2 regions of the Paenibacillus sp. FSL H7-0690 genome follow, and region 2 is predicted to be linked to the other one. Evidence: riboswitches for the same ligand, from Rfam matches in the RefSeq annotation. Region 2 holds a riboswitch; the other holds the start of a gene.
What was found. Region 2 has a riboswitch for S-adenosylmethionine ahead of MHI32_RS25655 (methionine ABC transporter ATP-binding protein). Riboswitches for the same ligand answer to the same signal wherever they lie in the genome.
Positions count from the first base shown of each region.

Region 1: it holds a riboswitch for S-adenosylmethionine, as region 2 does, so the genes downstream of both, metA (homoserine O-succinyltransferase) here and MHI32_RS25655 (methionine ABC transporter ATP-binding protein) in region 2, are expected to answer to the same signal.

Region 1 is NZ_CP150281.1:1,949,956-1,958,369, reverse strand. It holds gene MHI32_RS08510 (SPFH domain-containing protein) at 1-13, opposite strand, end outside; gene mqnC (cyclic dehypoxanthinyl futalosine synthase) at 544-1,680, opposite strand; gene MHI32_RS08500 (PLP-dependent transferase) at 2,307-3,479, opposite strand; gene metA (homoserine O-succinyltransferase) at 3,516-4,436, opposite strand; SAM riboswitch class I at 4,552-4,681, opposite strand; gene corA (magnesium/cobalt transporter CorA) at 5,078-6,013, shown strand; gene MHI32_RS08485 (HRDC domain-containing protein) at 6,100-7,116, opposite strand; gene MHI32_RS08480 (ROK family protein) at 7,327-8,208, opposite strand; gene MHI32_RS08475 (5'-3' exonuclease H3TH domain-containing protein) at 8,372-8,414, opposite strand, start outside.
Region 2 is NZ_CP150281.1:5,830,672-5,839,085, forward strand. It holds gene mqnE (aminofutalosine synthase MqnE) at 1-599, shown strand, start outside; gene MHI32_RS25630 (NAD(P)/FAD-dependent oxidoreductase) at 651-1,712, shown strand; gene MHI32_RS25635 (YuzB family protein) at 2,122-2,376, opposite strand; gene MHI32_RS25640 (NifU family protein) at 2,458-2,706, shown strand; gene MHI32_RS25645 (MetQ/NlpA family ABC transporter substrate-binding protein) at 2,865-3,731, opposite strand; gene MHI32_RS25650 (methionine ABC transporter permease) at 3,789-4,448, opposite strand; gene MHI32_RS25655 (methionine ABC transporter ATP-binding protein) at 4,448-5,464, opposite strand; SAM riboswitch class I at 5,567-5,702, opposite strand; gene MHI32_RS25660 (Cthe_2314 family HEPN domain-containing protein) at 5,805-6,539, opposite strand; gene MHI32_RS25665 (heme A synthase) at 6,695-7,678, opposite strand; gene MHI32_RS25670 (thioredoxin family protein) at 7,781-8,125, opposite strand; gene MHI32_RS25675 (polysaccharide biosynthesis protein) at 8,204-8,414, opposite strand, start outside.

The DNA.
Region 1 (8,414 bases), 3.0 Mb from region 2:
TTTTCTCTTTCATAAAAGCACCCCCACTAGATATTCTTTTGATATGATTATGATATCACTTTTGGATAATAATGTGAATGGGTAAAAAGAAATAAAAAAATATTTTTATGTTCACATTTATATAAAGCTTCGTTAAAAGGCGTACTCCACACCAACCCTCGTTTGTGTAGTTAACCTTAGTTCAAAATGTTCGTATACTTCAGCTCTATCGGACACTGATGCTCTTATATGCCACATTTTCCGATTTTCCCTATGCTATCGGACCCCACAGACGCTATTGCACTAAAAACCAGCCTATATGAGGCTCTTTTCAAGGAATAGCGTCGCTGGGGTCCGAACCCCGACTCAAGAAGCGCTGAATTTGCAATTAAGGTCCACTGGGTCCGTACGCCTAGCGGATGATTTAACAAGCGAAGATTCAGATGTGTTCTGCAATAAGACTTGCTAATGATCGTAAACCTAACCTTACAAAAAAACGCTTGATGCTCAGTAATCCACTTAAGGATTAACAAGCATCAAGCGTTGATTAATAATTAATATATATTAGTTCTGCATTACAAAATCATTATCAATCTTCGCATTAGGATCATCGAACACCCGCAGAATATCATAACGTGTATTCCGCTGTGCTGGAACTTTGCCTGCTTCGCGAATCAGCTGAGTAATCGACTCGATGTTTACCTTATAAGTCGCACCCGCAGAAGATACTACGTTCTCTTCAATCATTGTGCTGCCGAAATCGTTGCAGCCATATTGCAAGGAGAGCTTGCCGACCTCTGGCCCCATAGTGACCCAAGAAGATTGGAAGTTCTTAATATTATCCAACACAAGGCGGCTGATCGCTACCGTCTTCAGATATTCCTCAGGCGTTTGTCTGTCCAGCTTCAGGTTGGTATTGTCCGGCTGGAATGTCCATGAGATAAAGGCCAAGAAACCTTCAGAATCATATTTGTTGGCAATACACTCATCCTGAGCCTCACGTACACGTAGTAAGTGCAAAGCTCGTTCTTCCATACTTTCTCCAAGCCCAATCACCATTGTTGCTGTTGTATTCATACCCACTTTATGTGCTGTCTGCATTACATCCATCCACTCGCGCCACGAGCCTTTTAGCCGGCTGATTTTGCGGCGTGTACGGTCATCAAGAATTTCTGCGCCTCCGCCTGGCAAGGAATCCAGACCCGCAGCATGAATTTCACGAACCACTTGTTCCAGTGGTAATCCTGACACTTCTTTCATCTTCATAATCTCCGCAGGAGAGAAGGAGTGCATTGTAATTTCAGGGAAACGTTGCTTAATTCCGCGCAGTATATCTGTATAGTAGCTAAATGGAAGGTTAGGATTAGTTCCACCTTGCATAAGAATTTCTGTACCATTAACAGCAATCGTTTCAGCAATTTTTTGATAAATCGCCTCATCTGGCAGCACATAGCCTTCATCCGAGCCTGGTCTGCGGTAAAAAGCGCAAAAACGGCAGTACACATCACATACATTCGTATAGTTAATATTACGGCCAATTACAAATGTGGCTAACGGGTCCGGATGCCAGCGTTCCATAATAGTGTTTGCAGCAGCACCCATTTTCTCAATTTCGTTGCTCTCGAATAGTCGGATGGTATCTTCCAATTGGAGACGGTCACCCCGCAGGGCTTTATCCAAAATAAGATCTATCGCACTCATCGTTCGCATCCTCCTTTTAAACCCTTAGGGATATGGTAGATTCACAAAATCACAAGAAAAATAACGTTGTCGTCCTTTAGAGATAACAACCGTTTCTCGTAGTAACATAAGGATAAAGTACAGTATGTAACTTATACCTTATATTTTAATAAATGAACAGTTCATTTCCTCATCGTATCACAATCTGAACAGCTTGAAAAACTTTTTACTTTCTTAGCAAGATACCATCCAGCAGAAAGAGTCCTTACATTGCTGCCTGCACCCGGTGAATCAAAATTCCTTGAGGCTGCCGGACACAGATGACGTTATTAGTTAGTATTTAGCCTTTGGAGCATAGTTCTGGACTCCAGCGACGCTATTCCTTGACAAGAGACTCATGAAGGCTGGTTTTTAGCGCAATAGCTGCTGTGGAGTCCGTTAACATTCCAAATGTGTAATAATGCTGTGTCTAAGGTCAGCTGTGTCCAATAGCAAAAAGTCCAAAAAGAAGAGCTATCCCAGCAGCCAATTCCCGGCTTATGAGACAGCTCTATTTCATCCTGCGTCCAACACCAGCTCTAAATCAACGGTGAGATAGATCCTCGATATTTCCCAGCATTCGGTGCCGATCTGGGTTGCCGTTACTTTTACTTCGTTTCGATTTCCGCCCGCGCAGCCTCTAAAGCTTGACCAAGATCAGCAATTAGATCCTCCGCATGTTCAATACCGACCGAGAAGCGCAGCAATCGATCATCTACACCCACCGCATTCCGAATTTCCACAGGAATATCCGCATGCGTCTGTACTGCAGGATAGGTCATTAGCGATTCAACCCCGCCGAGGCTCTCCGCGAAGGCAATAAGCCGGATATGACGAAGCAGAGGTTCTACGTATCTGGCATCTTTTAATTTGAAAGAAAAAATTCCGGTATTGCCCGAGGACTGGCGATTCTGGATTTCATATCCCGGATGATCCGGCAGACCTGGATGGAACACTTCCGCAATCGCCGGATGCCCTTGTAGATAGCGGGCAATTGCTAGCGCATTACTCTCGTGCCGTTCCATACGCAGGGCCAGTGTCTTCATGCCTCTCATCAGCTGATAACTGTCTGTTGGCCCAAGCACAGCGCCAATAGAGTTATGTAGAATCGCTATTTCAGCGGATAATTCAGCCCCTTTAGATACAATAAGACCAGCAAGTACATCATTGTGTCCGCCCAAATATTTGGTAGCACTATGGACTACAATGTCTGCACCTAATTCCAGAGGACGCTGGAAAAATGGAGTCAGCAGTGTATTGTCTACAATTGTGAGCAGCCCATGATGACGGGCCCAAGTAGCTACTGCTGCAATATCCGTAACCATCATCAAAGGATTCGTTGGCGTTTCAATAAATATCGCCTTCGTATTTGGAAGGCGTGAAGCCTCAAGCGCATCCAAATCATTCGTATCTACATAGGAAGCAGTGATTCCAAACTTGGACATAATTCGTTCCAACAAACGATAGGTCCCGCCGTAAAGATCCAGCGAAACGATCAAGTGATCGCCTTGCCCAAACAGGGTAAATATGGTTTGAATAGCTGCCATCCCAGAACTACAGGCAAAACCTGCATCACCAGACTCCAATTCCGCAGCCGCATTCTCTAGTACGGAACGGGTTGGACTTTTGGTACGGCTATAATCGAAACCTGTGCTCTGCCCAAGCTTCGGGTGACGGAATGCCGTAGCATTATAGATAGGAAAATTAATGGCTCCGGTAGCCGGATCTTCTTGTGAACCTATTTGTGCCAGTCTGCTTTCAATCCTAAGTTTGTCGTCCATGATAAATGCCTCCTAAATTGTAATGTAGCGCTGATCTTAATAAACAATCGGGTCGATATCGTAAGGTGTCTCTTGATATACATAGTAATTGAGCCAATTAGAGAATAATAAGTTGGCATGTGCACGCCACACTGCAGGAGGTGTTCGTTCTGGATCATCTTTAGGGAAATAGTGTTTCGGCAAGGCCATCTCCATGCCCCTCTCCAAATCACGATCATATTCCCATTTCAAGGATAATGGATCGTATTCGGAATGTCCGGTCACAAATATTTGTTTGCCGTCGGTCGTAGCTACTAGATACATACCAGCTTCTTCGGATTCCGCCAGAATCTGCAGATCTGGATTGCTCTCAATATCTTCGCGGGAGACATCGGTATGACGGGAATGCGGTACATGGAATACCTCGTCAAAGCCGCGCAGCAATTTAATGTTATTTTGATTAATCGTATGGGAGAATACTCCAAAACATTTTTCAGGCAAAGCTACTTTACGAACACCAAAATGATGATACAACCCTGCCTGCGCCGCCCAACAGATATGCATGGTCGAGGTCACATTATCCTTGCTCCATTCAAAAATCTCTTTTAGCTCTTCCCAATAGGATACTTCCTCAAACTCCATTTGCTCTACGGGTGCTCCTGTAACAATAAGACCATCCAAACGGCGGTGGCTGATCTCGTCAAAAGTTTTGTAAAAGCTTCTCAAATGCTCAGCAGAAGTATTCTTAGAAGTATGTGAGCGTGGATGCAGCAAGGTAACGTCAACTTGTAGCGGTGAATTTCCTATTAAACGCAGCAATTGAGTCTCCGTCGTTTCTTTAGTCGGCATGAGATTCAGAATAGCAATCCTTAGTGGACGGATATCCTGATGGAAAGCCAAACTATCATCCATCACAAAAATATTTTCACCGGATAGTATTTCTTTTGCTGGTAAACTGTCGGGAATTTTAATTGGCATTGTCTTTCCACTCCTTAACTGTATTTAGGTTATGTTGTCACATCGCGGCTTTCTGAACAATAAAAAGACCTTTCTCGGAAAACGAGAAAGGTCATATCTACAGTCATATGCGCCTCTCTCATCTGCCAGAAACTTTTGGACGAGGTTTAGTCGTCAGCAAAGTTCCGCAAGAATTAGCACCGTGCGTTCACACGCCGGTTGCCGGGTTTCATAGGGCTAGTCCCTCCACCTGCTCTTGATAAGATTTAGCTGTATTCAATTAAATTTCTTTAAAATTTACTTTAAATCATGAACCTCCTTTTCGTCAAGTCCATACAATGCTGAAGTAGCCTCAAAGTAACAATAAATTTGCTTGAAAGAGGCATACTCCGTTGTTATACTAGACAAGTATTTCATACCTGAACGAAAAGAAGAGGTGAGAAGAAGAATGGAAGGCGACCCGAGCTCGCAATTAAGTGTACAGAATGAGCAACCACACAGGATAATCATCAGCTTGCCGGCGGCGGGAGCAGTTCTTCTTCATGCCCTCGAATCGTCATTCGGCCTCTTGTATTGATTGTAACGCCGGCCAAGCTGATTTTTTCTCTGTGCTTAATTAGCAGTCCCTGGTGAAGACCCGGGGATAGAAGGAGTGGAATCAGATGAAAATCCGGCTGGTGAATGCAGGGGTTTTTACACCTATTGATGAAATTGATGAAACATTGACACCCCCAACAGAAGGGTTCTATTGGATTGATGCAGATGTGGAGGATTTGGAGCTGCTTCAGCCCCTGTTCAACCTGCATGATCTCGCTGTTGAGGATTGCCTTAGTGAAGAGGATCAACGTCCAAAGATCGAAATATACGAAAGTCATTACTTTATTGTTGTAAACAGCATCCGCTTTGATGATGAGGAAATCTTCCTGCGGGCGCTCAATATATTCTTGGGCAGACATTATATTATTACTGTAACGAAACAAAAGATTCACGAGCTACGCGTCCTGAAGCCCATGTTATGGGAACAAGAGGTTAGCGAACCCGACCAATTCCTTTACCTGCTTATCGACCTTGTCGTAGATAATTATTTCTCCGTAGGTGACCGAATTGAAGCCCGGATTGAGAAGCTTGAAGAGGATATCCTAATGCATACCAAGAAATCTCATCTGAGTGAGATTATCGGTCTGCGAAGTGAGATCTTATGGTTAAAGAAGATGCTGGGACCACAGAAAGAGGTTATCAATACCCTGAATAAAAAAGACCTCCGTCTGATTGATGATCAGCTGCAGAAATACTTTAGCGACATTTATGAAAATGCAGTTAAAATATCCGAAACCTTTGAGACGTACCGCGATCTCATGGGCAACTTACGTGAGGCCTACCAATCCAGTATCGCCAACCGCGCCAATGAAATTATGAGAGTATTTACCGCGATTACAACGATATTCATGCCTTTGACCGTAATTACCGGAATCTATGGGATGAACTTTGATCATATGCCGGAATTGCATACGAAATACGGTTATTTTGCCGTTATAGGTCTAATGTTGACGTTAGGCTGTGGGATGCTGTATGTATTCCGCAAGAAAGAATGGCTATGAAAATAAACGGACGAATAGGCAAGACGAAGGCCCTTTAACCCTATGGTGTAAGGAAGCCTTCGTCTTTTTGATATGATAAAAAGCTACTAGAAACTGGTCGCCATGCCCACTTTAGGAGCTTGCTCCCGCCGGAAACGAATGCGGATCAGCCGCAGACGTTCATAATAGCTATCCAGCCCTTCTGCTGCTGAAAAATCCTCCCCATACACCTTATGCAGCACTGGCTTTAGAAAAAGATCTCCTACCTCTGCATAGGCATTCCATATCGCCTCCTGCTCATTCTGCGGCACATTTTTCAGTTCTACCTCGATCAGTTTCTCCACGCAATAACCTTCTCTTTCCAGCTCCTCTACCGTCTCAATCAGTTCGCGACGGTTCACTCCACTGTTCACCTTAAGCTGTTCTAACCCTAACCCATTCTCGATCCCTTGCAGCAGAATTCGCCGTAATCGCAGTCTTTCTAGCTGTTTCTTATATTTGACCTCTTTCTGTTTATAGAGCCAGGATACAAAAGAATCCTCCTCAATTTCTTGGTGTACCCAATTCAAAGGAAAGGAATGTTCCCTTGCAGCCGTAGAGGTTATAGCCAACCAATCCGTGCCATATTGGGCTACCTTTCCTTCCCCTACACCAGGGATCTGCAGCAGCTCCTCTGGTGTATGCGGCAAGAAAGTGCTTATCAAACGTAACAAACGATTGCTGGCAAGAATGTAAGGGGCTTTCCGTTCACTAGAAGCTAGGCTGCGGCGCCAAGCACATAACTCCTCATATATAGCTTCGTTCCCATTATATTCACTGTAATATTGCAGCCTTAGCTGCTCCTGATTACGCCCGGTAAGGCCGTCTTCTTCATGAAATACGCCATCAATCAACGGCCGATAGCCATCCCCCATCTTCACCGCCAGCTCATGCCTGTAAACACAAAGCATTTCATTCCATGAACCACCCGCGTACCACAAATGCTCCTGTGTTTCCTCACCGCCTGAAAAATCACGCCAGCCCAGACTCCACACTCCTTCTTCCTCTCCAATCCATAGCTGAGCGAACACCTCTTGATCCACCCCGGATATTCTGGATAAGCGATTCATAAATACAATTTGCATATTCATCCCTGCCTTTCTAGTCTTCAGCAAGCACTATACCTACCGGTCTGAGCTACTTATTCGCTGATGTGAATGCCACACTGTCAGACTCGGAAAACGCAAAAAAGCACCACTCTCACGATAAACGTGAAAGAGGTGCTCCCTCATTAAATGCTATACTGTTATATCCTACAATACCATATATTTCCTAACAGTCAATATCTTTTTATACTAGTTTCTTGCCAAAGCTAAAGTTGCCAGTCCAATCGCACCTGCAAGTCCTGCGTTATCTCCAAGCTGCGGTGGCACAACATAATTATCGATGTCGGTATTTAGCGCTGGATGCTGAACATAACCCTTCAGCAGCTCCTGCAGCTTGGTACGAATTAGCGGGAACAAGTGGCTTTGCTTCATGACACCACCGCCCATTACGATTTTTTCGGGAGACAGAATCAACACGTAATTCATAAGTGCATGTGCAAGATAATGAGCTTCCATATCCCAAGCTGGATGGTCAACAGGCAGCTCGCCTGCTGGTTGTCCCCAGCGTTTGCCAATCCCCGGACCTGCGGCTAACCCTTCAAGGCAATCGCCATGATAAGGGCAGTAGCCCTCAAACGTGTCCTCTGGATGTCTGCGAACTAGAATATGTCCCATCTCAGGATGAGACAATCCATGCACCATCTGACCTCCAACTACTGCTCCCGCTCCAATGCCTGTCCCAACCGTAATATAAAGGCAGCTGTCCAGACCTTTAGCCGCTCCCCATTTACTTTCCGCCAGCGCTGCACCATTCACATCCGTATCAAAACCTATCGGCACGTTAAATTGCTCAGCCATTGTACCTACCAAATTATATTGTCCCCAGTGAGGTTTTGGTGTCGTTGTTATGTAACCATAAGTAGGGCTGTCCAGCACGGGATCAATCGGTCCAAACGATCCAATACCAAAAGCTTCTACATTCTTCCCATTAAAATAGTCGATTACGAGTCCCATCGTTTCTTCCGGTGTTGTTGTCGGAAAGCTAACTCGGTCCAGAATGGTACCGTCCTCATAACCAATTCCGCATACAAACTTCGTTCCGCCTGCTTCAATCGCTCCCAATAACTTCATAGCAACTATCTCCCTTCTCCATTAAGCAATAATCCGCCATCCAGTTTGAAAATAAAAATTAATATAAAATAAAACAATCAACAGCCCTTATTATACGTTGGATGAAGCGCTATCACAATAATAAAACTCCCTTCATGCTTTTTTGCATGAAGGGAGACTCTCCTTAACCCAGATCACCTAACTCAATCTGTACAATTCCCCGTTCG
Region 2 (8,414 bases):
AATTGCGTGCTGCTGGACTTAAAACACTCACCGGTGGTGGCGCAGAGATATTATCCGACCAATATCGTAAAAAAATGCGTGTAGACAAAGCTAATGTGGAAGAATATCTGGAAGTCCATCGGACAGCACATCAGCTTGGGATGAAGACCCATACCACTATGCTGTACGGCTCCATTGAATCTCATGAAGACCGTATCCGCCATATGATGCAAATCCGTGATTTGCAGGACGAAACCAATGGCTTTATGGTATTCATTCCATTGTCCATGCAGCCTAAGAATAAAAACGCTGGCATCATGCGCCGCAACTCTGCTTATGAGGATCTGAAGACCATTGCGATCAGCAGATTGATGTTGGACAATTTCGATCACATCAAAGCGTACTTCATTAACATTGGTCCTCAGCTTACTCAAGTCGCGCTGAACTTCGGTGCATCAGATGTGCATGGCACAATTCTAAAAGAACGTATCAGCCACGCGGCTGGCGCCTTAACACCGGAAGGTCTGACTCGCGACGAATTGATCTGGCTAGTGAAAGGTGCTGGACGAATTCCTGTCGAACGTGACACTTTCTATAATGAAGTTAAGGTATACGAATAAGAAGACTACCTGAGATTTGTTATCCCATATTGGAAAGGAAGTTCGGTCAGCATGAGAACAATACTCGTTCTTGGCGGTGGCTACGGCGGCCTAGCCTTAATTCAAGAATTACTCAATAATCATCTTCCTCATGATGTTGAAATTATCTTAATTGACCGAATGCCTTATCAAGGAATCAAAACGGAATATTATGCGCTCGCCGCAGGTACCGTAACTGATTATCACCTGCGCATTCATTTTCCGGTTCACCCCCGGCTTACTGTCCGGTACGGTGAAGTGAGTTCCATTGATTTGGAGAGCAAAATAGTCAGTATGGAGTCCGGTGAGATTGTATCTTATGATCTCCTAGCCATTGCTCTTGGCTGTACCGACAATTACCACAACATCCCTGGTGCTGATCAATATACCTGCAGCATCCAGACCTTTGCTGGTACTCGGGAAACCTACCGCCGTTTAAATGATGTGAAGCCTTACGGAACGATAAACATCGTAGGTGGAGGATTGAGCGGTGTTGAATTAGCCGCAGAGCTTCGGGAAAGCCGTCCAGACCTTAACATCGCTATTCTGGATCGCGGTGAACGTGTTTTATCTGCCTTTCCGGCAAAGCTGTCACAGTACGTAGAGGAATGGTTTCATCACCATCAGGTGCAAACGCTGGGACGAATCTCTGTATCTCATGTAGAGAAGGATTCGATTTTTAACGGTACCGAGGAAATCCTTTCAGATGTGACAGTATGGACCGCAGGGATTCAACCTGTAAAAGTAGTTCAAGATTTGAATGTGTCGAAGGACCGTGGTGGACGGATTATGCTGGATGAGTATTATCGTATACCGGATTATCCGGAGGTATATGTGATTGGTGACTGTGCCAGTCTGCCATTCGCACCAAGCGCACAAGCCGCTGGAGCACAGGGTGAGCAGGTAGCTCAGGTTATCCAAGCGACCTGGCGCGGTGAGACTCCTAAGCTTCATCCTATTCGCCTGAAGGGTACTTTAGGGTCACTAGGAAAAAAAGCAGGATTCGGACTTATGGGACAACGCTCCGTCAAAGGACGGGTTCCCCGCATCCTCAAGAGCGGAGTGCTCTGGATGTCGAAACGCACTTTAGGATAAGCCTATAATGGTTCATAAGTATTAAAGGAAGCTACTCTCAGATAAACACGAGAGTAGCTTTCTTACGTTATTGGTGCGTATACCCTTCGGACTCAGATGACCTTATTCGCAAATTTTCAGCCTTTGAAGGAGAGTTTCGGACTCCAGTGAAGTTATTGCTTATAATGAGGTTCATTTATGCTGTTTTTCAGGTGAATAGTGACTATGGGGTCCGATAGCAATCCAAATGTAGGAAAACACTCAATATAAGGTCGCCTGAGTCCGGTGGCACCTTCACGGTAGCCCCTGCACTCTCCAATATGTTGCCTAATCGATCAAATTGGTGGATTTTGTTCAAGTAAGGTTCCAAAAAGAGGGAGCACTCCATAATTTAGATTATGGAGTGCTCCCTCTTTTTTTCTCGAGAAATTTAGTCAAGATCTATATTAAACCAAGCCTCAAGCTCTTTGATCTTGGCCTCAATTTTCTCTTCTAGCTCTGCAACAGTGTCTGCTGCAATAATGTCACCTTCAACCATGGCGAAAGGCATTAAATAACACTCTCCACAATTGTTCAGACATCCGTATTCAATGACATCATAATCTGGATTTTCCTCCAGCTTATGCATTAGCTTGTCTGTTCCGTGACCCATGTTGCTGGAACAAAATTCAATAATTGGTCTCATGATGATCTCCCTATTCCGCCTAACCATTTTATTTTTTAACTTTTTGTACTATAATGAACTTACGAAAGGAGTGATTGAGAAATGAGTGAGAATGCACAAAGCACCGAAATGTATGATGAAGTACTAGAAGTGCTGGATAAGCTTCGTCCGTTCCTGCAGCGCGATGGCGGTGACGTAGAACTGGTCGATGTGGAAGACGGCATCGTTAAGTTGAAACTTATGGGTGCCTGCGGCAGCTGCCCAAGCTCCACGATCACCTTGAAAGCCGGGATTGAACGCGCCCTCCTTGAAGAAGTAGAAGGCGTTGAAGAAGTAGTTCAAGTATTCTAAATCCCGTTCAATAACCCTCCCGATTCTCCTGTAAAGGAGATCGGGATTTTCTTATTATAGAGGATTTAACATTCTCTCACAACCTTAGAACATAAAACCCGCAAGCCAACTTGGCTGCGGGTTCTTGTTATGACTATAGACGAATTTAGCTTCATTCCTTAAAACGCTGGAATGATCGCACCTTCGTACTTTTCTTCAATGAAAGCTTTAGCTTCTGGAGAATTCAGGGCAGCAACCAGCTTTTTGATGGCTTCGGAATCTTTATTGTCTTGACGGGTTACCAAAATGTTAGCATAAGGGGAATCTACACCCTCGATGAACAATGCATCTTTAGTTGGCACAAGACCAGCGTCTAGTGCAAAGTTCGTGTTGATCAAAGCAAGGTCTACCTCATCCAGTTGACGTGGGAGCATAGCAGCTTCCAACTCAATGATGTCGAGATTTTTCTTGTTTTCAGTGATATCTGCTTTTGTTGCAGCAATGTTTGTATCATCTTTCAAGGTAATCAGACCATTTTTTGCAAGTAGGATTAGTGCACGGCCACCGTTAGTAGCATCGTTCGGAATGGCAACTTTTGCACCATCAGCCAACTCATCGATCGATTTGATTTTTTTGGAATAAGCTCCAAAAGGTTCAACGTGAACGGATGCAACAGAGACCAGGTCGGTTTTATTATTTTTGTTTTGGTCATCCAGATACGGTTGGTGTTGGAAAAAGTTAGCATCTAACTCCTTCTCATCAAGCTGCACGTTAGGTTGAATATAGTCAGTGAATTCTTTGATTTCAAGTGTAATTCCATCTTTTTCAAGCAATGGAGCAATAGCCTTCAAAATTTCAGCATGAGGAACAGGTGAGGCACCAATCACCAATTTCACTGGATCTTTAGTAGGTTCACTTGTTGCTTCTGCGTTTGGTGCTGTTGTAGCAGCCGAGCTCCCAGCATTATTAGATGCATTGTTGTTACCGCAAGCCGCAAGCACCGCAACCAGTGTCAGGCTAAAAAATGTAAGTAGTACTTTTTTCATTGTAAATCCCCCTCTAATCTATATTTTGTATTGAATAAGGATATATATGGATGTACCTTATTTCCGTGTGTAATGTTTTACGAGTCGGTCACCGGCCATTTGTAGCAATTGCACCAGTACGACAATAAATATTATAGAAACAATCATAATCTCCGTCTCATAGCGGTGGTAGCCGTAACGAATCGCCAAGTCACCTAATCCGCCGCCCCCAACCATACCAGCCATTGCTGTATAGGAGACCAGTGTAACCAGTGTGATCGTAACTCCAGCGAGCAGGCCTGGACGAGCTTCTGGCAAAAGCACACGCATAACGATTTGGTTCGTCGATGCTCCCATACCTTGTGCGGCTTCGATGACTCCGCGGTCTACCTCTCTTAACGACGTCTCTACCAAGCGGGCAAAAAACGGAGCTGCACCAATCACCAGAGGTGGAATCGTACCGAGTACACCAATGGAGGTTCCAACAACGGCTTTGCTGAAAGGAATTAGAGCCACCATCAAAATGATAAAGGGTACGGAACGTAGAATATTTACAAGTAATGATAAGACCGAGTAAGTTACTCTGATTACTATACTATTCGATTTCCCCCATAAATACAATAGAATTCCGAGTGGCAAACCAAGAATAATTGTGAACAATCCGGAAAAAAATATCATTTTTATAGTAGCAACCGTAGCATCCATCATTTCTTGCCAATTTAGATCTGCAAAATTCATTACGAAATCACCTCCACATCAAGGCCTTGAGCAATTAGCCTGGAGATCGTTACAGCAATCGCCTCAGCTGGCCCTTCGAACCGCACAATCATCTGTCCATAAGGCACATCTTTAATCGTTGAAATGGTACCATGTAAGATTGCAAAGCTTACACCCGTATCACGCACGACATCGGATAGTGCCGAGCCGTAAGTTTTTTCTCCGAAAAAAGTAATTTTGACAGCTTGAGAGTTATCCCCGGCAGCAGCATCAAGCGCCACTCGAAGAGGTCCTTCATTCTGTGTCTCACTGCGGATGAAATCGCGTGTAACCTCATGCTGCGGCTTGAGAAATACCTCTGTAACTTTGCCTTGCTCAACAATCCCACCACCATGAATGACCGCGACACGGTCGCAGATGCTCTGGATTACATGCATTTCATGTGTGATCAGCACAATGGTCAAATGGAATCTTTTATTAATATCGAGCAGCAGCTTAAGAATGGAGTCCGTTGTCTGGGGATCAAGCGCAGAAGTGGCCTCGTCACACAGCAGTACATCAGGGTCACTGGCTAGTGCCCGGGCGATGCCGACCCGCTGCTTTTGTCCTCCAGATAACTGAGAAGGATACTTACCTTTATGTTCTTCGAGCCCAACTAAAGCGAGCAACTCTTTCACTTTTGTATCAATAGCTGTTCTAGATGTACCTGCAAGGCGCAGTGGAAAGGCAATATTATCGTATACGGTCGCCGAAGACAGCAAATTGAAATGTTGAAAAATCATCCCAATCTTGCGCCGCTGTTCCTGCAGCTGACCTTGGTTAAGACTGGTTAGCTCAACACCGTCTACCCAGACCTCTCCTTCTGTCGGACGTTCCAACAGATTAATGCAACGGATCAATGTACTTTTCCCGGCTCCAGAGTGGCCGATGACTCCGAATATTTCACCTTTCTCGATGGACAGATTCAATCCAGAAAGTGCTGTTGCCGCATTACTCCCTTTTCCATAAACCTTTGTTATCCCTTTTAGATTAATCAACTCTCGTCGCCCCCCCTTTATACTTCACTTATTCTATACAAAAAAACCTCCAACGATCGATGCAGATCGCAAGAGGCTCTGTGGGTTTATTAAGACAATGCCTTCTCATCTGCCAACGACCGCAACCTGCGCCATTGTAGGAATTAGCACCATGACATTTGTACAACGCTTCCCGCGCTGGATACAAATCGGTTGCCGGGCTTCATCGGGCCTATCCCTCCGCCGCTCTCGATAAGATAAAGTTATGAAATTATATTTTTTCTGAAATCGTACATACTTTAATGCAAGCATAAGTATAGTGAGTTTATCTATTTTTGTCAAAAGGAAATATATTGAACAATTACGATTTTATGCTCTTTGCCTTGCTTATTTCCTTACGCAGCTGTTCATTGCTGTAGCTGAATGCCGCGATTAATGTCTTACAGTTCATTTCGAGCGATTGTTTTAAATCCTGAAGATGGCTATCCAGATCCTCGAGCTGAATTTTGTCATGCAGACCTTGGTGCCGCTGCCACAAATCATCCTGCATTTCGGAATTCATATAATGAATTTCAGCATTTCTGCGCTTGCGTAAATTCTCCAATGGATCGCGGTAGGAGTTCTTAATCTCTTCCAGTTGATCCGCTAATGCAGGATGCACATTCAATAATTGAAGCTGACGCAGCACTGTAAAGTAAGAAAAGTGCGTTTTTAATTTGGATGTTTTGAGATCATAAAAATGATTCAGTACCGTCCCAAGCTTGTCCAGAAGAGAGAAAACCCGGATAAAGCCATCTTTATAAAAATAAACATAACGTGCATAATCGCCCTGTTCCACCGGTGTCATATCATCCATATAACCCGCAATCACTAATTTCCGGTAAAAAGCGGCCGCGAACCAACTTTGCTCCAGTTCATCCAGAGAGGAAATCAGCCCACGTGTCCAAATCTCCAGCTTGCGGTATTCATGGTCATTATCCTCATGGGCACTCATTTCCTTGCGCAGCAATGCTGCAAAAGTGGCCATATTCTCCATCGCATCAGCCAACACACCGCTGTTCTTTCGAGGCGGCTCTCCAAGTAATACCCGCAGCATATCCCAGTCCTCCTAAAGTTTTGTTCAGCGTCTGCTTCCATGGACTGCTTCGTACAAAACTCGCGACGTAAGCATCGGCCAATCAGCTCCACGATATACCGATTTCCACTTTATTATTCCGCGGGTGAAGCGCCTCTATCCACGGAGGGAATGTTCTACCAAGGCGGTGGAATCATTGGGTTCGTTACATTTTTTCCAGACACGACACTACTCGCGCGATTTAGCTGCCAGACTCTTACACTCATATAACATAAGACACCAAACAAACTGGCAATCAGCAAAATATGAGCCAAAGCGGCAAATATGTACAGCCTTTCATTATCTAGAGTGTAAACCACAGCCGCCCCACTAAATACCTGCATCAAGCATAACAGCACTGCAGCTATACCTAGCGCTCTAAGCTCTGGATAATCCTTATGTTTCCAAAATGCTAAATGCCCGAGCAGCGCAGTAAGCATGAATAAGATTAAAGCCGCAATCCGATGCGTAAAAACAACACCTACTCCTCCGGAAAGCTCCGGAACCCATTCTCCATTACAAAGCGGCCAACCCGAACACCCGCCTTGTGAATCCGTATGACTTACAAAGGCTCCAATATACACGACAATATAAGAATAGATGGCAGTAAAACAGGTTAAATTGCGAAATGCCTTACTTACGGGCTTCTTTTGAGCCTCCAGCTTATGATCATACTCGCGCGCTTCATGCCATCTCTTGGTTCCAAGAGCCAACATCATAGCGCTTGAAAAGGCGATCAAAGAAAAACCCATATGCAACGCCATTACAGCAGCGGATTGGGATTTAATTACTGCAAGCGCTCCCATACCACCTTGAACGATGACGAATACTAAGGTCATAAATGCATATCCCAGCAAATCGCGCCGCGTACGGGCATAACGCCAAAAAGCAAACATCGAGGCAAGTGAGAATAACCCTGCCAAACCGCTAAACAAGCGATGGGTGTATTCAATCATCGAGCCTATAGTATAAGCCGGAATTAATTTTCCATGACAGAGCGGCCATTCATTTCCGCATTCCAAGCCCGATCCAGTCTTCGTCACTACCGCTCCTCCGAGTACAGCGAGGAACATGATAAGGCAAGTAAGATAACTAAGCCATTTCAACTGATTTGTCGTCAAAAATATCACCCGCAGTTTTTAGTAATGAAGAAGCAGCCAGACTTATATTTCAAAAAACCACCGCTTTTGCACAAACAGGCGAAAGCGGTGGTTCCTTAGGAATTACTTTTGAAGGCTTTGATGCACTTGGACCGCTTTATCAAGGAAATTCTCAATCTCTTCACGGGATTTGCGCAATTTATTAACGAATCTAACCAATTCCCGTCCATCCGAATATGCGACGAAGCTTGGAATACCCATAATATTTTGTTCTTGGCTAACATCGCCCACGGCATCAACATCTACCTCAACCAGTGTAAGGCGGTCTGCATAAGCCTGCTCTACCTCTGGGATAAAAGGATCGATAAATTTACAATCCGAGCACCAGTCAGCCTTGAAGATGGCCACTGTTAATCGAGGTGATTGAATGGCTACCTGAAATTCAGCAGGAGAACTAATTTTGTCCATGATTTACTCAGTCCCTTCTTCAATATCTGTCTATTTTCTACTCTTTAAGTGAAGCAAAATGCAGTGTAGAAGTCAAACCTATTCTCTCATACGAACACGTGCAGGCTGTAACTTCATCAGCGGATTCAATAATTTTTGCAACGCCCGCGGATAACTGGAGATTTCCTGTTTAGTCAGCACACCCAGCACAATAAGCAGTACTAGATAAATAACAACAACGGCTGCCCCTACAACAAGACAAGTGATCAGAAACGCCAAACGTGCAGGCATCAGATCCGTTAACAGAATC